Regions from separate parts of the Psychrobacillus sp. FSL H8-0510 genome, predicted to be linked through region 2. Evidence: a T-box and tRNA genes for the amino acid it is inferred to sense, from the RefSeq annotation. Region 2 holds a T-box; the other holds one or more tRNA genes.

Region 1 (10,527 bases), 2.8 Mb from region 2:
CTGAAGAGCTTAACTTCCGTGTTCGGTATGGGAACGGGTGTGACCTCTTCGCTATCGTCACTAGACTTGAATACTTTTGAAAGACATCCTTTATTATAACAACTCTGTAGAATAATACAAGAGTTATTTTAAAAAAGTTTTATTCTTTCAAAACTGGATAAACGACATTGTTACGTTAAACAAAATTTGGTTAAGTCCTCGATCGATTAGTATTCGTCAGCTGCACGTGTCGCCACGCTTCCACCCCGAACCTATCTACCTCATCGTCTTTGAGGGATCTTACTTACTTGCGTAATGGGAAATCTCATCTTGAGGGGGGCTTCGTGCTTAGATGCTTTCAGCACTTATCCCGTCCACACATAGCTACCCAGCGATGCTCTTGGCAGAACAACTGGTACACCAGCGGTGTGTCCATCCCGGTCCTCTCGTACTAAGGACAGCTCCTCTCAAATTTCCTACGCCCACGACGGATAGGGACCGAACTGTCTCACGACGTTCTGAACCCAGCTCGCGTACCGCTTTAATGGGCGAACAGCCCAACCCTTGGGACCGACTACAGCCCCAGGATGCGATGAGCCGACATCGAGGTGCCAAACCTCCCCGTCGATGTGGACTCTTGGGGGAGATAAGCCTGTTATCCCCGGGGTAGCTTTTATCCGTTGAGCGATGGCCCTTCCATGCGGAACCACCGGATCACTAAGCCCGTCTTTCGACCCTGCTCGACTTGTAGGTCTCGCAGTCAAGCTCCCTTCTGCCTTTACACTCTTCGAATGATTTCCAACCATTCTGAGGGAACCTTTGGGCGCCTCCGTTACACTTTAGGAGGCGACCGCCCCAGTCAAACTACCCGCCTGACACTGTCTCCTACCCGGGTTACGGGTATGGGTTAGAATTTCAATACAACCAGGGCAGTATCCCACCGACGCCTCCTCCGAAGCTGGCGCTCCGGGCTCTAAGGCTCCTGCCTATCCTGTACAAGTTGCACCAAAATTCAATATCAAGCTATAGTAAAGCTCCACGGGGTCTTTCCGTCCTGTCGCGGGTAACCTGCATCTTCACAGGTACTATAATTTCACCGAGTCTCTCGTTGAGACAGTGCCCAGATCGTTACGCCTTTCGTGCGGGTCGGAACTTACCCGACAAGGAATTTCGCTACCTTAGGACCGTTATAGTTACGGCCGCCGTTTACTGGGGCTTCAATTCGCACCTTCGCTTGCGCTAAGCACTCCTCTTAACCTTCCAGCACCGGGCAGGCGTCAGCCCATATACTTCACCTTACGGTTTTGCATAGACCTGTGTTTTTGCTAAACAGTCGCCTGGGCCTATTCACTGCGGCTCTTCTAGGCTATGAACCCAAAAGAGCACCCCTTCTCCCGAAGTTACGGGGTCATTTTGCCGAGTTCCTTAACGAGAGTTCTCTCGCTCACCTTAGGATTCTCTCCTCGACTACCTGTGTCGGTTTGCGGTACGGGCACCTTTCACCTCGCTAGAGGCTTTTCTTGGCAGTGTGAAATCAGGAACTCTAGACATACGTCCTCGCCATCACAGCTCAATGTTAAAGAATGCGGATTTGCCTACATTCACACCTTACTGCTTGGACATGCATAACCAACAGCATGCTTACCCTATCCTTCTGCGTCCCCCCATTACTCAAACGGTGGTTTGGTGGTACAGGAATATCAACCTGTTATCCATCGCCTACGCCTATCGGCCTCGGCTTAGGTCCCGACTAACCCTGAGCGGACGAGCCTTCCTCAGGAAACCTTAGTCATACGGTGGACGGGATTCTCACCCGTCTTTCGCTACTCATACCGGCATTCTCACTTCTAAGCGCTCCACCAGTCCTTCCGGTCTGACTTCAACGCCCTTAGAACGCTCTCCTACCACTGATACCAAAGGTATCAATCCACAGCTTCGGTGATTTGTTTAGCCCCGATACATTTTCGGCGCAGCGTCACTCGACCAGTGAGCTATTACGCACTCTTTAAATGATGGCTGCTTCTAAGCCAACATCCTGGTTGTCTAAGCAACGCCACATCCTTTTCCACTTAACAAATACTTTGGGACCTTAGCTGGTGGTCTGGGCTGTTTCCCTCTTGACTACGGATCTTATCACTCGCAGTCTGACTCCCAAACATAAATCATTGGCATTCGGAGTTTGTCTGAATTCGGTAACCCGGGATGGGCCCCTAGTCCAAACAGTGCTCTACCTCCAAGATTCTAACGTTTGAGGCTAGCCCTAAAGCTATTTCGGAGAGAACCAGCTATCTCCAGGTTCGATTGGAATTTCTCCGCTACCCACACCTCATCCCCGCACTTTTCAACGTGCGTGGGTTCGGACCTCCAGTAAGTGTTACCTTACCTTCATCCTGGACATGGGTAGATCACCTGGTTTCGGGTCTACGACCACATACTCATTCGCCCTATTCAGACTCGCTTTCGCTGCGGCTCCGTCTTCTCGACTTAACCTTGCATGGGATCGTAACTCGCCGGTTCATTCTACAAAAGGCACGCTATCACCCATTAACGGGCTCTAACTACTTGTAGGCACACGGTTTCAGGATCTATTTCACTCCCCTTCCGGGGTGCTTTTCACCTTTCCCTCACGGTACTGGTTCACTATCGGTCACTAGGTAGTATTTAGCCTTGGGAGATGGTCCTCCCAGATTCCGACGGAATTTCACGTGTTCCGCCGTACTCAGGATACACTCAAGAGAGAATGAATTTTAGACTACGGGGCTTTTACCCTATCCTGCGGACCTTTCCAGATCGCTTCGTCTAACTCATTCCTTTGTAACTCTATGTAGAGTGTCCTACAACCCCAAAAGGCAAGCCTTTTGGTTTGGGCTATTCCCGTTTCGCTCGCCGCTACTCAGGGAATCGAATTTTCTTTCTCTTCCTCCAGGTACTTAGATGTTTCAGTTCCCTGGGTGTGTCTCAGATGCGCTATGTATTCACGCAAATGTACTGCTCCATTACGAACAGTGGGTTTCCCCATTCGGAAATCTCCGGATCAAAGCTCACTTACAGCTCCCCGAAGCATATCGGTGTTAGTGCCGTCCTTCGTCGACTCCTAGTGCCAAGGCATTCACCGTGCGCCCTTATTAACTTAACCTAAAAGTTAAAAAGTCTTACACGTCGTGATTACGTAAATAATCACAACAGAATTTCTTGTTGTTTATTGTTTCAATGTCGTTTTATCCAGTTTTCAAAGAACAAATTAAAATCTTTGGTGGAGCCTAGCGGGATCGAACCGCTGACCTCCTGCGTGCAAGGCAGGCGCTCTCCCAGCTGAGCTAAGGCCCCGAAACAAAAAAAGGGTATGGTGGGCCTAAATGGACTCGAACCATCGACCTCACGCTTATCAGGCGTGCGCTCTAACCAGCTGAGCTATAGGCCCTCTTTGAATTTCCATATATTAATATGAACATTCAAAACTGAACTGCAAAACGTTAAGATACGAATAAAGATTCGTATTCCGATATTATCCTTAGAAAGGAGGTGATCCAGCCGCACCTTCCGATACGGCTACCTTGTTACGACTTCACCCCAATCATCTGTCCCACCTTCGGCGGCTGGCTCCCGTAAGGGTTACCCCACCGACTTCGGGTGTTACAAACTCTCGTGGTGTGACGGGCGGTGTGTACAAGGCCCGGGAACGTATTCACCGTGGCATGCTGATCCACGATTACTAGCGATTCCGGCTTCATGTAGGCGAGTTGCAGCCTACAATCCGAACTGAGAACGGTTTTATGGGATTTGCTCACCCTCGCGGGGTTGCGACCCTCTGTACCGTCCATTGTAGCACGTGTGTAGCCCAGGTCATAAGGGGCATGATGATTTGACGTCATCCCCACCTTCCTCCGGTTTATCACCGGCAGTCACCTTAGAGTGCCCAACTAAATGCTGGCAACTAAGATCAAGGGTTGCGCTCGTTGCGGGACTTAACCCAACATCTCACGACACGAGCTGACGACAACCATGCACCACCTGTCACCGCTGTCCCCGAAGGGAAAAGCCTATCTCTAGGCCGGTCAGCGGGATGTCAAGACCTGGTAAGGTTCTTCGCGTTGCTTCGAATTAAACCACATGCTCCACCGCTTGTGCGGGCCCCCGTCAATTCCTTTGAGTTTCAGTCTTGCGACCGTACTCCCCAGGCGGAGTGCTTAATGCGTTAGCTGCAGCACTAAGGGGCGGAAACCCCCTAACACTTAGCACTCATCGTTTACGGCGTGGACTACCAGGGTATCTAATCCTGTTTGCTCCCCACGCTTTCGCGCCTCAGCGTCAGTTACAGACCAGAAAGCCGCCTTCGCCACTGGTGTTCCTCCAAATCTCTACGCATTTCACCGCTACACTTGGAATTCCGCTTTCCTCTTCTGTACTCAAGTCCCCCAGTTTCCAATGACCTTCCACGGTTGAGCCGTGGGATTTCACATCAGACTTAAAGGACCGCCTGCGCGCGCTTTACGCCCAATAATTCCGGACAACGCTTGCCACCTACGTATTACCGCGGCTGCTGGCACGTAGTTAGCCGTGGCTTTCTAATGAGGTACCGTCAAGGTACGAGCAGTTACTCTCGTACTTGTTCTTCCCTCACAACAGAGTTTTACGATCCGAAAACCTTCTTCACTCACGCGGCATTGCTCCATCAGACTTTCGTCCATTGTGGAAGATTCCCTACTGCTGCCTCCCGTAGGAGTCTGGGCCGTGTCTCAGTCCCAGTGTGGCCGATCACCCTCTCAGGTCGGCTACGCATCGTCGCCTTGGTGAGCCGTTACCTCACCAACTAGCTAATGCGCCGCGGGCCCATCCTGTAGTGACAGCCGAAACCGTCTTTTAACATCTCCCCATGTGAGGAAATGGATTATTCGGTATTAGCCCCGGTTTCCCGGAGTTATCCCAATCTACAGGGCAGGTTGCCCACGTGTTACTCACCCGTCCGCCGCTAAATCAGAAGAAGCAAGCTTCTTCGTCATTCGCTCGACTTGCATGTATTAGGCATGCCGCCAGCGTTCGTCCTGAGCCAGGATCAAACTCTCCATAATAGTTTACTTCCAGTATGCAGAGCACATTGAAAGCGAACAAATTAGAACTAGTTTAAAAGCTCATTTTGTTTTGCTGGCATCATCATTAAATGATGTCCAAAATTGTTTTGCTATCATCCTAACAAGTTAGTTGAAAGCTATGTTTCTTAACGTTTTGCATGTTCAGTTTTCAATGTTCATGGTGGAGCCTAGCGGGATCGAACCGCTGACCTCCTGCGTGCAAGGCAGGCGCTCTCCCAGCTGAGCTAAGGCCCCGAAAATAATAACTGGTCGGGAAGACAGGATTCGAACCTGCGACCCCTTGGTCCCAAACCAAGTGCTCTACCAAGCTGAGCTACTTCCCGTTATATGGTGCGCTCGGCAGGACTCGAACCTGCAACCTCTTGATTCGTAGTCAAGTGCTCTATCCAATTGAGCTACGAGCGCAATGTTTCAAAAAAGTGGTGCCGAGGACCGGAATCGAACCGGTACGGTAGTCACCTACCGCAGGATTTTAAGTCCTGTGCGTCTGCCAGTTCCGCCACCCCGGCACTTTAGTGAATCTTTGGAGCGGAAGACGAGGTTCGAACTCGCGACCCCCACCTTGGCAAGGTGGTGTTCTACCACTGAACTACTTCCGCTCGGTTATTAAATTAAATGGTGCGGGTGAAGGGAGTCGAACCCCCACGCCTTGCGGCGCTAGATCCTAAGTCTAGTGCGTCTGCCAGTTCCGCCACACCCGCAAAAAATATAATTCACTATAAAAAGTGATGAGCCATGTAGGATTCGAACCTACGACCCTCTGATTAAAAGTCAGATGCTCTACCAACTGAGCTAATGGCTCGAAAAAAGTGGTGCCGGAGAAAGGACTTGAACCCTCAACCTACTGATTACAAGTCAGTTGCTCTACCAGTTGAGCTACTCCGGCAGGAGTAAATATATGGTGGAGGATGACGGGCTCGAACCGCCGACCCTCTGCTTGTAAGGCAGATGCTCTCCCAGCTGAGCTAATCCTCCATGGGATATATAATTTTATTGCAAGCCCAGCGACGTCCTACTCTCACAGGGGGAAACCCCCAACTACCATCGGCGCTGAAGAGCTTAACTTCCGTGTTCGGTATGGGAACGGGTGTGACCTCTTCGCTATCGTCACTAGACTTGAATACTTTTGAAAGACATCCTTTATTATAACAACTCTGTAGAATAATACAAGAGTTATTTTAAAAAAGTTTTATTCTTTCAAAACTGGATAAACGACATTGTTACGTTAAACAAAATTTGGTTAAGTCCTCGATCGATTAGTATTCGTCAGCTGCACGTGTCGCCACGCTTCCACCCCGAACCTATCTACCTCATCGTCTTTGAGGGATCTTACTTACTTGCGTAATGGGAAATCTCATCTTGAGGGGGGCTTCGTGCTTAGATGCTTTCAGCACTTATCCCGTCCACACATAGCTACCCAGCGATGCTCTTGGCAGAACAACTGGTACACCAGCGGTGTGTCCATCCCGGTCCTCTCGTACTAAGGACAGCTCCTCTCAAATTTCCTACGCCCACGACGGATAGGGACCGAACTGTCTCACGACGTTCTGAACCCAGCTCGCGTACCGCTTTAATGGGCGAACAGCCCAACCCTTGGGACCGACTACAGCCCCAGGATGCGATGAGCCGACATCGAGGTGCCAAACCTCCCCGTCGATGTGGACTCTTGGGGGAGATAAGCCTGTTATCCCCGGGGTAGCTTTTATCCGTTGAGCGATGGCCCTTCCATGCGGAACCACCGGATCACTAAGCCCGTCTTTCGACCCTGCTCGACTTGTAGGTCTCGCAGTCAAGCTCCCTTCTGCCTTTACACTCTTCGAATGATTTCCAACCATTCTGAGGGAACCTTTGGGCGCCTCCGTTACACTTTAGGAGGCGACCGCCCCAGTCAAACTACCCGCCTGACACTGTCTCCTACCCGGGTTACGGGTATGGGTTAGAATTTCAATACAACCAGGGCAGTATCCCACCGACGCCTCCTCCGAAGCTGGCGCTCCGGGCTCTAAGGCTCCTGCCTATCCTGTACAAGTTGCACCAAAATTCAATATCAAGCTATAGTAAAGCTCCACGGGGTCTTTCCGTCCTGTCGCGGGTAACCTGCATCTTCACAGGTACTATAATTTCACCGAGTCTCTCGTTGAGACAGTGCCCAGATCGTTACGCCTTTCGTGCGGGTCGGAACTTACCCGACAAGGAATTTCGCTACCTTAGGACCGTTATAGTTACGGCCGCCGTTTACTGGGGCTTCAATTCGCACCTTCGCTTGCGCTAAGCACTCCTCTTAACCTTCCAGCACCGGGCAGGCGTCAGCCCATATACTTCACCTTACGGTTTTGCATAGACCTGTGTTTTTGCTAAACAGTCGCCTGGGCCTATTCACTGCGGCTCTTCTAGGCTATGAACCCAAAAGAGCACCCCTTCTCCCGAAGTTACGGGGTCATTTTGCCGAGTTCCTTAACGAGAGTTCTCTCGCTCACCTTAGGATTCTCTCCTCGACTACCTGTGTCGGTTTGCGGTACGGGCACCTTTCACCTCGCTAGAGGCTTTTCTTGGCAGTGTGAAATCAGGAACTCTAGACATACGTCCTCGCCATCACAGCTCAATGTTAAAGAATGCGGATTTGCCTACATTCACACCTTACTGCTTGGACATGCATAACCAACAGCATGCTTACCCTATCCTTCTGCGTCCCCCCATTACTCAAACGGTGGTTTGGTGGTACAGGAATATCAACCTGTTATCCATCGCCTACGCCTATCGGCCTCGGCTTAGGTCCCGACTAACCCTGAGCGGACGAGCCTTCCTCAGGAAACCTTAGTCATACGGTGGACGGGATTCTCACCCGTCTTTCGCTACTCATACCGGCATTCTCACTTCTAAGCGCTCCACCAGTCCTTCCGGTCTGACTTCAACGCCCTTAGAACGCTCTCCTACCACTGATACCAAAGGTATCAATCCACAGCTTCGGTGATTTGTTTAGCCCCGATACATTTTCGGCGCAGCGTCACTCGACCAGTGAGCTATTACGCACTCTTTAAATGATGGCTGCTTCTAAGCCAACATCCTGGTTGTCTAAGCAACGCCACATCCTTTTCCACTTAACAAATACTTTGGGACCTTAGCTGGTGGTCTGGGCTGTTTCCCTCTTGACTACGGATCTTATCACTCGCAGTCTGACTCCCAAACATAAATCATTGGCATTCGGAGTTTGTCTGAATTCGGTAACCCGGGATGGGCCCCTAGTCCAAACAGTGCTCTACCTCCAAGATTCTAACGTTTGAGGCTAGCCCTAAAGCTATTTCGGAGAGAACCAGCTATCTCCAGGTTCGATTGGAATTTCTCCGCTACCCACACCTCATCCCCGCACTTTTCAACGTGCGTGGGTTCGGACCTCCAGTAAGTGTTACCTTACCTTCATCCTGGACATGGGTAGATCACCTGGTTTCGGGTCTACGACCACATACTCATTCGCCCTATTCAGACTCGCTTTCGCTGCGGCTCCGTCTTCTCGACTTAACCTTGCATGGGATCGTAACTCGCCGGTTCATTCTACAAAAGGCACGCTATCACCCATTAACGGGCTCTAACTACTTGTAGGCACACGGTTTCAGGATCTATTTCACTCCCCTTCCGGGGTGCTTTTCACCTTTCCCTCACGGTACTGGTTCACTATCGGTCACTAGGTAGTATTTAGCCTTGGGAGATGGTCCTCCCAGATTCCGACGGAATTTCACGTGTTCCGCCGTACTCAGGATACACTCAAGAGAGAATGAATTTTAGACTACGGGGCTTTTACCCTATCCTGCGGACCTTTCCAGATCGCTTCGTCTAACTCATTCCTTTGTAACTCTATGTAGAGTGTCCTACAACCCCAAAAGGCAAGCCTTTTGGTTTGGGCTATTCCCGTTTCGCTCGCCGCTACTCAGGGAATCGAATTTTCTTTCTCTTCCTCCAGGTACTTAGATGTTTCAGTTCCCTGGGTGTGTCTCAGATGCGCTATGTATTCACGCAAATGTACTGCTCCATTACGAACAGTGGGTTTCCCCATTCGGAAATCTCCGGATCAAAGCTCACTTACAGCTCCCCGAAGCATATCGGTGTTAGTGCCGTCCTTCGTCGACTCCTAGTGCCAAGGCATTCACCGTGCGCCCTTATTAACTTAACCTAAAAGTTAAAAAGTCTTACACGTCGTGATTACGTAAATAATCACAACAGAATTTCTTGTTGTTTATTGTTTCAATGTCGTTTTATCCAGTTTTCAAAGAACAAGCGTTGAATCTTCATATAAAATGAACATTCAAAACTGAACTGCAAAACGTTAAGATACGAATAAAGATTCGTATTCCGATATTATCCTTAGAAAGGAGGTGATCCAGCCGCACCTTCCGATACGGCTACCTTGTTACGACTTCACCCCAATCATCTGTCCCACCTTCGGCGGCTGGCTCCCGTAAGGGTTACCCCACCGACTTCGGGTGTTACAAACTCTCGTGGTGTGACGGGCGGTGTGTACAAGGCCCGGGAACGTATTCACCGTGGCATGCTGATCCACGATTACTAGCGATTCCGGCTTCATGTAGGCGAGTTGCAGCCTACAATCCGAACTGAGAACGGTTTTATGGGATTTGCTCACCCTCGCGGGGTTGCGACCCTCTGTACCGTCCATTGTAGCACGTGTGTAGCCCAGGTCATAAGGGGCATGATGATTTGACGTCATCCCCACCTTCCTCCGGTTTATCACCGGCAGTCACCTTAGAGTGCCCAACTAAATGCTGGCAACTAAGATCAAGGGTTGCGCTCGTTGCGGGACTTAACCCAACATCTCACGACACGAGCTGACGACAACCATGCACCACCTGTCACCGCTGTCCCCGAAGGGAAAAGCCTATCTCTAGGCCGGTCAGCGGGATGTCAAGACCTGGTAAGGTTCTTCGCGTTGCTTCGAATTAAACCACATGCTCCACCGCTTGTGCGGGCCCCCGTCAATTCCTTTGAGTTTCAGTCTTGCGACCGTACTCCCCAGGCGGAGTGCTTAATGCGTTAGCTGCAGCACTAAGGGGCGGAAACCCCCTAACACTTAGCACTCATCGTTTACGGCGTGGACTACCAGGGTATCTAATCCTGTTTGCTCCCCACGCTTTCGCGCCTCAGCGTCAGTTACAGACCAGAAAGCCGCCTTCGCCACTGGTGTTCCTCCAAATCTCTACGCATTTCACCGCTACACTTGGAATTCCGCTTTCCTCTTCTGTACTCAAGTCCCCCAGTTTCCAATGACCTTCCACGGTTGAGCCGTGGGATTTCACATCAGACTTAAAGGACCGCCTGCGCGCGCTTTACGCCCAATAATTCCGGACAACGCTTGCCACCTACGTATTACCGCGGCTGCTGGCACGTAGTTAGCCGTGGCTTTCTAATGAGGTACCGTCAAGGTACGAGCAGTTACTCTCGTACTTGTTCT
Region 2 (10,527 bases):
ATTTTTCTCTAACTTTTTCCACTTTAAATAGTTATAAGAAAAATCCCAAACAATCATTACAAAACAAAAGATAGAGAACAGGAGAATTAAGTACGATGGCCATTCACTAACTTTCTTTATCATAATTAAACAAAGAATTAAAAAAGGAGCTGTCCAAAGTGTTCGTACCATTTTTCTTCTATAGGTTAGCTTGTGATAAACAAATACAAAACCCTTATCTACTTTTTCCTTGTCTTTGTACAGTTTCGACAAAATAAAATTGAAAAGTATACTTACGAGAGTAATTACAAATAATATGAAGTAATCTGTGCTAGAAATAATAATCACTCCTCTACTTTTACGGGTTTTCAGAAAGGAAAATCTTTGTCAGATGATAAGCATGAGCAGTAAAAAGCTGTGTTTTGATCTTATTTGTTTTTATAAGAGAACCTAACGATTCAAAATCTAACAATTGTACACATATCTCCTCGGTTTCGTCTAGTTCTTGATCAAATTGTTTATATGCATCTAACAGGAGGTAGGTTCTAATTTTATTGGTTTGTGTAGCAGGATTAATCATAAATTCACCTAGCAAAATAGGTGTTTGTCGTGAAATGTACCCTGTTTCTTCTTTAACTTCTCTTATAATGCCTTCCTCATCCGTTTCCCCATGTTCTCTTTTACCTGCAGGAATTTCTAAATAGATATCATTTCCGGCATGTCTATATTGCTTTACCAGTAGTATTTTATTTTCCTTAGTTAGTACAACAGCATTCACCCAATCGGAATACTCATTTACAAAATAATCATTAATGACCATACCATTAGGTAGCTCACATATATCTTTCCTAATATTTCCGTATGAGCTTTTATGGACGTATTCTGTTTTTAACGTTTTCCATTGCTTCATAACCCCGTACTCCTTTACCTCATCATCTCCATAAAAATATATAGATTGTATATTGCTGGAATTAGCAAACTCAATGCGAGGCAAATAACTGCTCCAAGTTTGGATTGTTTAGTTAAACGTGCATCCTCTTGTTTTAAGTATTGAAAAAAAGTAAGTGTAAAATAAAAGCATAATACTATAAAAACGATAGATAAGATGCCTAGCCAATTTCCTGTTCCCATAAAACCTTCCATTAAAGTCTCCTCCTAACACTCACCACTTAAGGATTAAAGCAAATAATATATACAAAGTCCCTAACACTACTTCTCTTATTATCACTTTTTTATTTTCTTTTTGAAGATAACTTTCTATAGCATCTACCATAAAGTTAATCCCTGCTAATATGAATACTAATCTCACATAAAAAATATCTAAATTATTCCATATGGTCATTATTAGCATTGCAATCATCAAACTTATCAATAGCACCTTTAATATTATGAACGGCTTACTACTTTTTTTCTTGTAAGTCTTTTCAAAAAATATATTCATTATTGACCTCATCTAAAATTTATTCATGTATTATTACTAATACGCTTAAATATGTAATAGGTTTCATTATTTCGTAATATTTTCCAATATAAATAAAAACACGATAGTTTCTCTTCCAAATCAGGAGAGATACTATCGTGCAATATTACTTAAATCATCTTATTAAAAACTAAAGTTATCTGGATCTTTACCAGTACGCTCATTTAAGTTAAGTGCATCTATATTTTTCATATCCTCGAATGATAACTCAAAATCATATACATCCATATTTTCGGCAATTCTAGATGGATTTTCTGACTTTGGAATGACGATTAAATCATGTTGCAGGTGCCATCTTATAATGGTTTGAGCAGTAGACTTACCATATTTGTTACTAATACGTTGTAATGTTGGTTCCTCTAATATTCGTCCTCTTGCAAGTGGAGACCACGAAGTTATCGCGATTTCTTGTTCTGCACAATACTCACGTAGATCAAACTGCGTAAGGCGTGGATGACATTCAATTTGGTTAACCATTGGTTTAACGTTTGCTTTAACAGAAATAGCCTCCAAATGATGCTGATGATGATTGGCAACACCTGTAGCTCGAATTAGCTTTTCATCATATAACCGTTCTATTGCTCGATATGTATCTACAAAAGTTTCTGTAATTGGCCAATGCGTTAAATATAAATCTACGTAATCCATCTCTAAGAGCTTTAAAGACTTTTCAAATGCTCTGAGAGTTTGATCGTAGCCTTGATCTGTATTCCACACCTTTGTAGTAATGAATATATCTTTGCGTGGAACAATCGATGATCTAACTGCTTCGCCCACTTCTTTTTCGTTGGCATATAAACTTGCCGTGTCAATATGACGATAGCCATAATCTAGAGCAGCGGTCATTGCTTGAATTGCCATATCAGGTTCAGTCATTTTATAAACGCCTAATCCTAATCTAGGCATCTCAATTCCATTTGATAACTTTTTTGTTGAATGTATATTTAAAGCCATAGTTCTCATCCTTTCTTAGGAGGAAAACGACTGAGTTACTCAGTCGTTTTCTCTTTTCTTCATGGAAGATGTATCTTCGGATTGGGCTGGATCGGACACTCGATTATCTTCTTCTAGCTCTTTGTTGTCTCTCATTCTATCCATTTGTTTTCCTAACTGCTTTACTTCTTCCATGTTTGTTGCCATTGAACCGTTCTCTGGACCATTTTTGAATTCGTTCATATCAAAAATCACTCCTTTTCTTTATGTTAGTAGAATATTCGAAAGGTTGCAACATTCAAATGAACGATTTTTGTCAAATTTCGTTTTTTTGAAATATTTCTTTTTCAAACAAATTAGGGTATACTAGGTGCAGAATACTATAGAGGAGGCACTCCATATGAAACTAATCCTTATTCTTGGTGTTAGTATTTCGTTCCTTGTGGCAATTTTCACAGCAGGATACGATGACAAACCAGGTGCATCTGAAAAATAATCTATTGTTAAAACGGACGAGTCATTTATGACCTCGTCCGTTTTTTTAGTGAACCCAATCATGATACCTAGCTCTTCTTAGTGCAAGTTTGGATAGTTTTGCTGACGTAATGCCTCGTAAACTAGAATGGCTGCTGTATTCGATAAATTTAACGAACGAATATTATCGTTCATAGGAATTCTCAATGCACGATCAGGATGTGCATCGATAAACTCTCTTGGCAACCCTTTTGTTTCACGTCCAAAAATAAAGAAATGATCCTTCTCCGTATCACTAAAATCAAACGTAGTATGTGGCTTAGCCCCAAACTTTGTAATTAAATAGTATTCGCCAGATGGATGTGCTGCAAAAAACTCATCGAGACCATCATAATAAGTAATATCTACATGTTCCCAATAATCTAATCCTGCTCGCTTTAGCATCTTATCATCTGTGGAGAATCCTAAAGGTCGGATTAAATGTAATTTAACATCTGTTCCGGCACAAGTTCTAGCTATATTCCCTGTATTAGCAGGTATTTCTGGTTGATATAAAACAACATTAATACTCAAATATTCCACTTCCTAATTCTCTACTGTATAATATTCTAACCCTTTTCGAATCTCTTCTAAAACTTCATCCACTTGTTCACTTTGTTCAGCCTCTTGAAGGGCTAGCAAGCCTTCTTGTGTATTTATTTTACCTATTGCCCACGCTGCTGTACCACGGATGACTGGTCTAGCATCATGTTGCATTAAATCTATTAGTGCTGGAACAGCTGCCTGCTCTTTAAAATGAGCTAATGCAATTATAGCATTTCGCTGAATTGGATTCTTCCCTCGCCAAGCACCGGACATATGACCATATGTTTCTTTAAATGTGCGATTCGTCATTTTAAGTAAAGGTAGTAGCAAAGGTTTCACTAACTCAGGTTCTGGCTTAAACGCTTCTTGGTGAAGATTGGCTTTGCCTTTGTTTTTTGGACAAACTGTTTGGCATGTATCACAACCATATATGCGATTGCCAATTTTTGCTCGAAATTCATCTGGAACCATTGTTTTCGTTTGGGTTATAAAAGCAATACAGCGCTGGGCATTTAGCTGACCACCTTCTATTAAGGCTCCTGTTGGACAAACATCTAAGCATAATCGACAATCACCACATTGGTCCTCCATCTGCTCACTAGACTCAAAAGGAATAGACGTAATCATTTCTCCTAAATAGACATAAGAACCAAACTCAGGAGTAATAATAGCGCAGTTTTTTGCACTCCATCCTATTCCGGCGCGCTCTGCTACGGCACGATCCGAAAGTTCTCCCGTATCTACCATTGAACGCAATTTAGCATCTGGAATATGCGATAAAATATATAATTCTAACAGTGCTAACTTTTCACGTAAAACTGTATGATAATCTATACCCCATGATGCGCGTGCGAAGATTCCTCGTCTTGCACCTTTCACACTTTGAGGGGCATCTTTCATTTTTGAAGGATACGCAATTGCAATAGATATAATACTACTAGCTTCTTCTGACAAGTTTTCAGGATGCACTCTTTTCTCAATATCAGGTTCTTCGAATCCAGAGGCATACCCTAACTCCTGCTGTCGGATTAATCGATTTTTTAATTCATGAAATGGAGAAACAGAAGTAAATCCAATTTTGTCAATTCCAATGGATGCTGCATAATCTATGAGGTTTTCTTGAAACTGAATGATATTCACAAATGTTCTCCTTTCTTATGCTACACTTAAGAAAAATAATTGTAAGGATGGTTGATATGTTAGTAAAATTGGATGATTCAATTACTGAAATAGAGCCCTCATTTAAAATAGGCATTATTCATTATACCAAAATTATTGTTACTTCCTCACCCCAAATGCTTAAAGGAAGACTTCAATTATTTCAAGAGCAACTTTTCTTTGAAATGGACGACAAGCCCGTAAATGATTTCGCGGGGATTAAAGAATGGAGAGCTCTCTGGAAAAAGTTCGGAGCAGATCCTAATCGTTATCGCCCTTCAATGGAAGCTATGTATAGAAGGATTGCAAAACAAAATTATATCACACCCATGCATTCTGCTGTAGATTTAAACAACTTCTTCTCTATGCAATATGAAATTCCAATGGGTATATATGATGTGGCGAAAATTCAAGGTGAAACAAACATCACTATTGGAACCGAAGAAACAACTTATGTCGGGTTAAATGGCAGAGATAATACATTAAAAAATATTATAACTCTACAGGATGAGGCAGGACCATATGGAAGTCCATTTGTAGACTCTGCGCGAACAGCTGTAACAGAAGATACTACAGAAGCATTACAAATCGTATTTCTACGTCCTTCCTTAAAGGTAGAGGAAAGTAATAAATTACTTGAATCTATGGCTTCCATGTTTACTCAAATACATGGCGGTGATTTTAAAACAAATATTTTAAATACAAACTTTCATACGAGCAAAGGAGAATTATAATGGTCCTCAATATTTGGTTTAATAGATGGTTTTCAACTGTTTCACACTACATGGAGTTGATACGTCATAATCCCGATCAACAAGAATTTATCATTCATGGAACACATCCTAATTCTGACACTGTATATTTCAATTATTGTGATGTGTTTAGTACAGAGCCAGATATTGAGGGCGAGGATTATATACAGTTTTGCTTAGACTATTGTATACAAAATCAGATTCATATATTTGTTCCACGAAAAGAAAACGTGCTTATATCTCGGCACTTAGAAAAGTTTGAAGACATCGGTGTGTCAGTGTTGGTTTGTCCGGATGGTGATTTAATGGCCATGGTAGATAACAAAGCAGCGATGTATCAATCTTTACAAAACCAAGAAAAGGAAGGTAACTTTATCGTTACTATTCCATCCTATCAAATTGTTAACAATGCGCTGGAATTTAAAGAAGCCTATAAACAATTAAGTAAGGATAATACGAAACTATGCATTAAACCTGTCATTGGAGAAGGAGCAAGCGGATTCCGAATTATTGATAATGATGCAGATACGATTCCTTTTATATTCAATACTGCTTCTTCTCAAAAAATTTCATATGAAACTGCTCTTAGAATCTTACAAACGCAGGAGCATTTCCCGGACTTAATGGTTTTGGAATATTTGGATGGCTATGAGTATAGTATAGACTGTTTAGCTGATGCAGACGGAACACTACTTACCGCAATACCTAGGAAAAAAGCAAATGGACGTATTCGAGAAATTGAATACAACAAAGATTTAATCGAAATCGCAGAGAAAATGGCAATACAATATAAAATTCCTTATGTATTTAATATCCAAGTTAAATACAAAGACGGTATTCCTAAGCTACTAGAGATTAATCCCCGGATGAGTGGTGGATTGCATATCAGCTGTCTAGCAGATATCAATTTCCCCTACTATGCTATTAAACTATTGCTAGGTAATCAGTTGGAGCCTCTTTATCCTAAATTTGGTTTGAAAGCAACACACATAGAACAGCCAGTAATCCTATCTTCAGAAGATTCTTCGGTTTTAGTTTAAGTAGACAAAATGGTGAAATTAGAAAAGGAGTGATTATTGATGGTAAATTTGAACAAGATTGAGCTTAAGAAAAAGGGACAGTCCATTAATCTTACTAAAAACAACAATAATATCGGAGAAATTTTAGTAAATCTCCAATGGGATCAACAAGTTAAAGCAAAATCTACTGGATTCCTTTCTTCCCTACTCGGTGGAAAACCTAAAGGTGTAGACTTAGACCTAGGTTGCTTATATGAATTAAATAACGGCGAAAAAGGCTGCGTACAAGCTTTAGGTAACGCTTTTGGCACACTAAAGCAAGCACCCTATATGGAACTCGATGGTGATGATCGTACTGGTTCCCTATCAGGAGGAGAAAACCTGAGAATTAACGGAAATAAAATAACAGATATAAAAAGAATTTTGGTGTATTCATTTATCTATCAAGGGGTAGCCAATTGGGCAGAAGCAGATGGAGTTGTTACATTAACATATCCGGCTGGCCCAGCTATTGAAGTGAAGCTAGATGAACATCGTAATGGACAAATAATGTGTGCAGTCGCAATGATTGAAAATGTAAATAATGAGACATTTAAAATTGAACGCTTAGTAGAATACTTCAAGGGGCATAAAGAGATGGATCATGCGTATAACTGGGGTATGAATTGGGTAGCAGGATCAAAATAATATGTTTCGTCATCAAAAAAAACAACCACTTAGGGTTGTTTTTTTTAATCACTACTATTTTTTAGTAGGCACGACCGAACCATACAGTATGTTTCGAATCCTTCCCACAGTTAATACATGTTGCTTTTTCTGCTGGTGGGTTGAATGGAATATTACGAGTCGTAAATTTCGTTTCATTCTTCACATTCTCTTCACAAGCATCCTCCCCACACCATCCTGCAAGAATCCATCCAGGAATTGTGCCATTTTCCGTTGAATCCGTAAGATGTTGTTTTAACTGCTCTAGAGAATCTACATTTGTATGGGAATTCTCATCACGGAATGCACGAGCTTTCTCCAGTAAACGTGTTTGCATAGTAGTTAACTCTTCTTCAATACGTTCTACTATAACAGCAATTTCTACTGATTCTTTTTCTGTCAGGTCACGTACTTTGATCAGCGCTTGATTGTTCTCTAAATCACGAGGTCCTAATTCAATACGAACCGGTACACCTTTAAGCTCCCATTCATTGAATTTATAACCAGGAGATTGATCTGAATCATCAAGACGAACACGGATACCTTTTGCTTTCAATGCAGCGTATAGCTCATCTAGTTTCTCCATAATAGCAGGGTTCTTCTTCCAAGGACCCACAGGAATTAGCACTACTTGGGTTGGTGCAACACGTGGAGGTAATACAAGACCCTGTTCATCACCATGTACCATAATAACTGAACCGATTAAACGAGTAGATGTTCCCCAAGATGTTGTATGCACATGCTGATGCTTGTTTTCTTTGTTTAAGTATTTGATATCAAATGCTTCCGCAAATTTTGTTCCAAGGTAATGAGAAGTCCCAGCTTGAACAGCTTTTCCGTCTTTCATCATGGCTTCGATAGAATAGGTATCTACAGCTCCTGCAAAACGTTCGGAAGGTGTTTTTTGACCATCATATACAGGAATTGCTAAAAGCTCCTCTACAACCTCTTTATAGATGTTAAGCATCTGCATTGTTTCCTGACGTGCCTCTTCCTCGTCTACGTGTGCTGTATGTCCTTCTTGCCATAAAAATTCAGAAGTACGGATAAACGGAAGTGTTTTCTTTTCCCAACGAAAAACGTTAGCCCATTGGTTAATAAGAACTGGCAGATCACGATAACTCTTAATCCAATTCGAATACAAATGACCAATCATTGTTTCTGATGTTGGGCGTAATGCTAAACGCTCTTCTAATTTTTCACCAGCTGCCTCAGTAACCCATGGTAATTCTGGCGCAAACCCTTCAATATGATCCTTTTCTTTTTGGAAAAAAGATTCAGGAATTAGCATTGGGAAATAAGCATTACGGTGACCTGTTTCTTTAAAACGTCTGTTCATCTCATCTTGAATATGCTCCCAAATTTCAAAGCCATCTGGTTTAAAAGCAATACACCCACGAACTGGTGTGTAATCCATTAAATCTGCCTTTTGAATGGTGTCAATATACCATTTAGTAAAATCGTTTTGCTGTTGATTTGTCATTTATATTCCTCCTATTTACATCAATGAAAAAAGCACAAAGTCATCCTCGTAAAAGGACGTCTCTGTGCTGAATAGACGTGGTACCACCTTAGTTTAGCTTAAAAATTTTAAGCCCTCTAAACGTTTGTTAACGAAAACGACTCGGTTATGTTTACATAACATCTCCGTGATAGGTTTCAATAAGAAGCGGTGGTATAGCTTTCAGCATTGGCTATACTTTCTGTTTCACAATTCTCATTTACTTGGTCACTTCGTAGATTGTATTACTAATAATATACCAAATATCCTACTTTAATACAATGTGAATAAAGCTCTGCTAATAATTTTATGTTTTTTTATAAAAGAGCAAGCCTTGGAACTTGCGATTATCTTAGGCGAACTTGCGATTAAAAAAATCTAATTTGCGATTTGTGGTTAGTATCTTGCGAATCACCCATTTAAACACTTTCGAGTATCTTAACCTATAAAACTTTTTCATGGAGGAATTGGCGTGGGTTACTTTGTAAACGTAGAACAAGGTGTGAATTTATTTGTAGAGGATATTAATCCTAGTGCAAGCAAGACAATTGTATTTTTACATGGTTGGCCTTTAAACCATGAACAATTCGAATATCAGTATGATGTTCTCCCATCAATGGGCTACCGCTGTATAGGTATTGACTGGAGAGGTTTTGGAAAGTCAGATAGACCAATCCATGGTTACAACTTTGACAGACTAGCAGATGACATCCATGCAGTAGTTAAATCACTCCAGTTAACCAACTTTACTCTAGCTGGCCATTCTACAGGAGGAGCAATCGCTATACGATATGCGACTCGTCACAATGCTTACGGATTATCGAGACTGATTCTAATCGACGCCGCTGCTCCAACTGGATTTACACAAGAAACAGCGAACCGACTTCTTACAGAAACATTAAACGACCGACCTAAAATGATGCAAGGTGTAACAGATACTTTCTTCTTTCAATATATTTCTGCCCCATTCTCTAATTGGTTTAATGGATTAGGACTACAGGCAGCTGGATGGTCCACTGCAGCAATTATCAACACTTTAAGAGATGAAAAGCTTGATACTGATCTTCCTAAAATAACAGTTCCTACATTAATCGTTCATGGTGTGCATGACAAGCTTGTGCCATTTAAACAAGCTCAAGAGCTTAACGAAGCCATAAAAAATTCGCATCTCGTTCCATTTCACTATAGCGGACATGGGCTTTTCTGGGAAGAACGAGAAAAATTTAACGAGCTAATCAAACAGTTTGTTGGATAGGTTTTACTTACTATTAGAATTGGTTCACGGGAGGGCTTAATAAGCTATCTTGTGAATCTTTTCAAACTCTACCTTTAAGAGTCTCACTTACTAAAGTACATATATAGTTTAAAAAATTAAATGAAAGTGGGTCTTTATTCAAACAATAATAAATTTTACATGTTTGCACGAGCAAACTTATATGCAACTAGATTTAACAACTTTGTATCCCCTCCCGAAATGCAAAGTTCAATTACACTTCTAGTTTTATTTCTCATCACCTGTAACAGTAGTATATAATGAACGTTACAAACATAACTAAGGAGTACGAGTTCATGCAAACATTGAAAAAACTTTCCGATCGACTCTTTTACCTGCCTCCATATCAAAAGACAGATCGACCGATATTAGCTGCTATTGTAGGGGACAAACAGACTCTACTGATTGATGCTGGTAATTCTTCTAATCATGCTAAATACTTTAAAGAGCAATTAGCTTCCTATCATCTCACAGGGGATATTCTGGCTCTCACACATTGGCATTGGGATCATGTATTTGGCTTACGTGAAATGGATGTTCCTTCAGTTGCCAATTCCATGACCTATAACAAAGTAAAAGAACTTCAAAAGCTATCATGGGAAGATAAGGAGTTGGATGGACGTGTCGAAGCAGGGATTGAAATTCCTTTTTGTGCAGATGCGATAAAG

The links. The T-box of region 2 lies ahead of proS (proline--tRNA ligase). A T-box ahead of a tRNA ligase gene usually reads a tRNA of that ligase, here a tRNA-Pro.
Region 1: it has a tRNA-Pro gene. The T-box ahead of proS (proline--tRNA ligase) is inferred to sense a tRNA for this amino acid. The anticodon was not compared.

Annotation. Positions count from the first base shown of each region.
Region 1 is NZ_JBBOYZ010000001.1:90,075-100,601, reverse strand. Features, by position in the region: rRNA gene rrf (5S ribosomal RNA) at 1-65, opposite strand, end outside; rRNA gene MHI40_RS00515 (23S ribosomal RNA) at 187-3,115, opposite strand; tRNA gene MHI40_RS00510 (tRNA-Ala) at 3,231-3,306, opposite strand; tRNA gene MHI40_RS00505 (tRNA-Ile) at 3,324-3,400, opposite strand; rRNA gene MHI40_RS00500 (16S ribosomal RNA) at 3,495-5,048, opposite strand; tRNA gene MHI40_RS00495 (tRNA-Ala) at 5,228-5,303, opposite strand; tRNA gene MHI40_RS00490 (tRNA-Pro) at 5,316-5,392, opposite strand; tRNA gene MHI40_RS00485 (tRNA-Arg) at 5,398-5,474, opposite strand; tRNA gene MHI40_RS00480 (tRNA-Leu) at 5,490-5,578, opposite strand; tRNA gene MHI40_RS00475 (tRNA-Gly) at 5,594-5,668, opposite strand; tRNA gene MHI40_RS00470 (tRNA-Leu) at 5,686-5,770, opposite strand; tRNA gene MHI40_RS00465 (tRNA-Lys) at 5,799-5,871, opposite strand; tRNA gene MHI40_RS00460 (tRNA-Thr) at 5,880-5,955, opposite strand; tRNA gene MHI40_RS00455 (tRNA-Val) at 5,969-6,044, opposite strand; rRNA gene rrf (5S ribosomal RNA) at 6,069-6,184, opposite strand; rRNA gene MHI40_RS00445 (23S ribosomal RNA) at 6,306-9,234, opposite strand; rRNA gene MHI40_RS00440 (16S ribosomal RNA) at 9,430-10,527, opposite strand, start outside.
Region 2 is NZ_JBBOYZ010000001.1:2,931,218-2,941,744, forward strand. Features, by position in the region: gene MHI40_RS14890 (hypothetical protein) at 1-123, opposite strand, end outside; gene MHI40_RS14895 (NUDIX hydrolase) at 338-889, opposite strand; gene MHI40_RS14900 (hypothetical protein) at 904-1,122, opposite strand; gene MHI40_RS14905 (hypothetical protein) at 1,142-1,351, opposite strand; gene MHI40_RS14910 (aldo/keto reductase) at 1,583-2,413, opposite strand; gene MHI40_RS14915 (hypothetical protein) at 2,453-2,635, opposite strand; gene trmL (tRNA (uridine(34)/cytosine(34)/5-carboxymethylaminomethyluridine(34)-2'-O)-methyltransferase TrmL) at 2,966-3,439, opposite strand; gene queG (tRNA epoxyqueuosine(34) reductase QueG) at 3,452-4,591, opposite strand; gene MHI40_RS14930 (B3/B4 domain-containing protein) at 4,648-5,343, shown strand; gene MHI40_RS14935 (ATP-grasp domain-containing protein) at 5,343-6,401, shown strand; gene MHI40_RS14940 (TerD family protein) at 6,441-7,067, shown strand; gene proS (proline--tRNA ligase) at 7,129-8,568, opposite strand; T-box leader at 8,618-8,832, opposite strand; gene MHI40_RS14950 (alpha/beta fold hydrolase) at 9,059-9,841, shown strand; gene MHI40_RS14955 (MBL fold metallo-hydrolase) at 10,156-10,527, shown strand, end outside.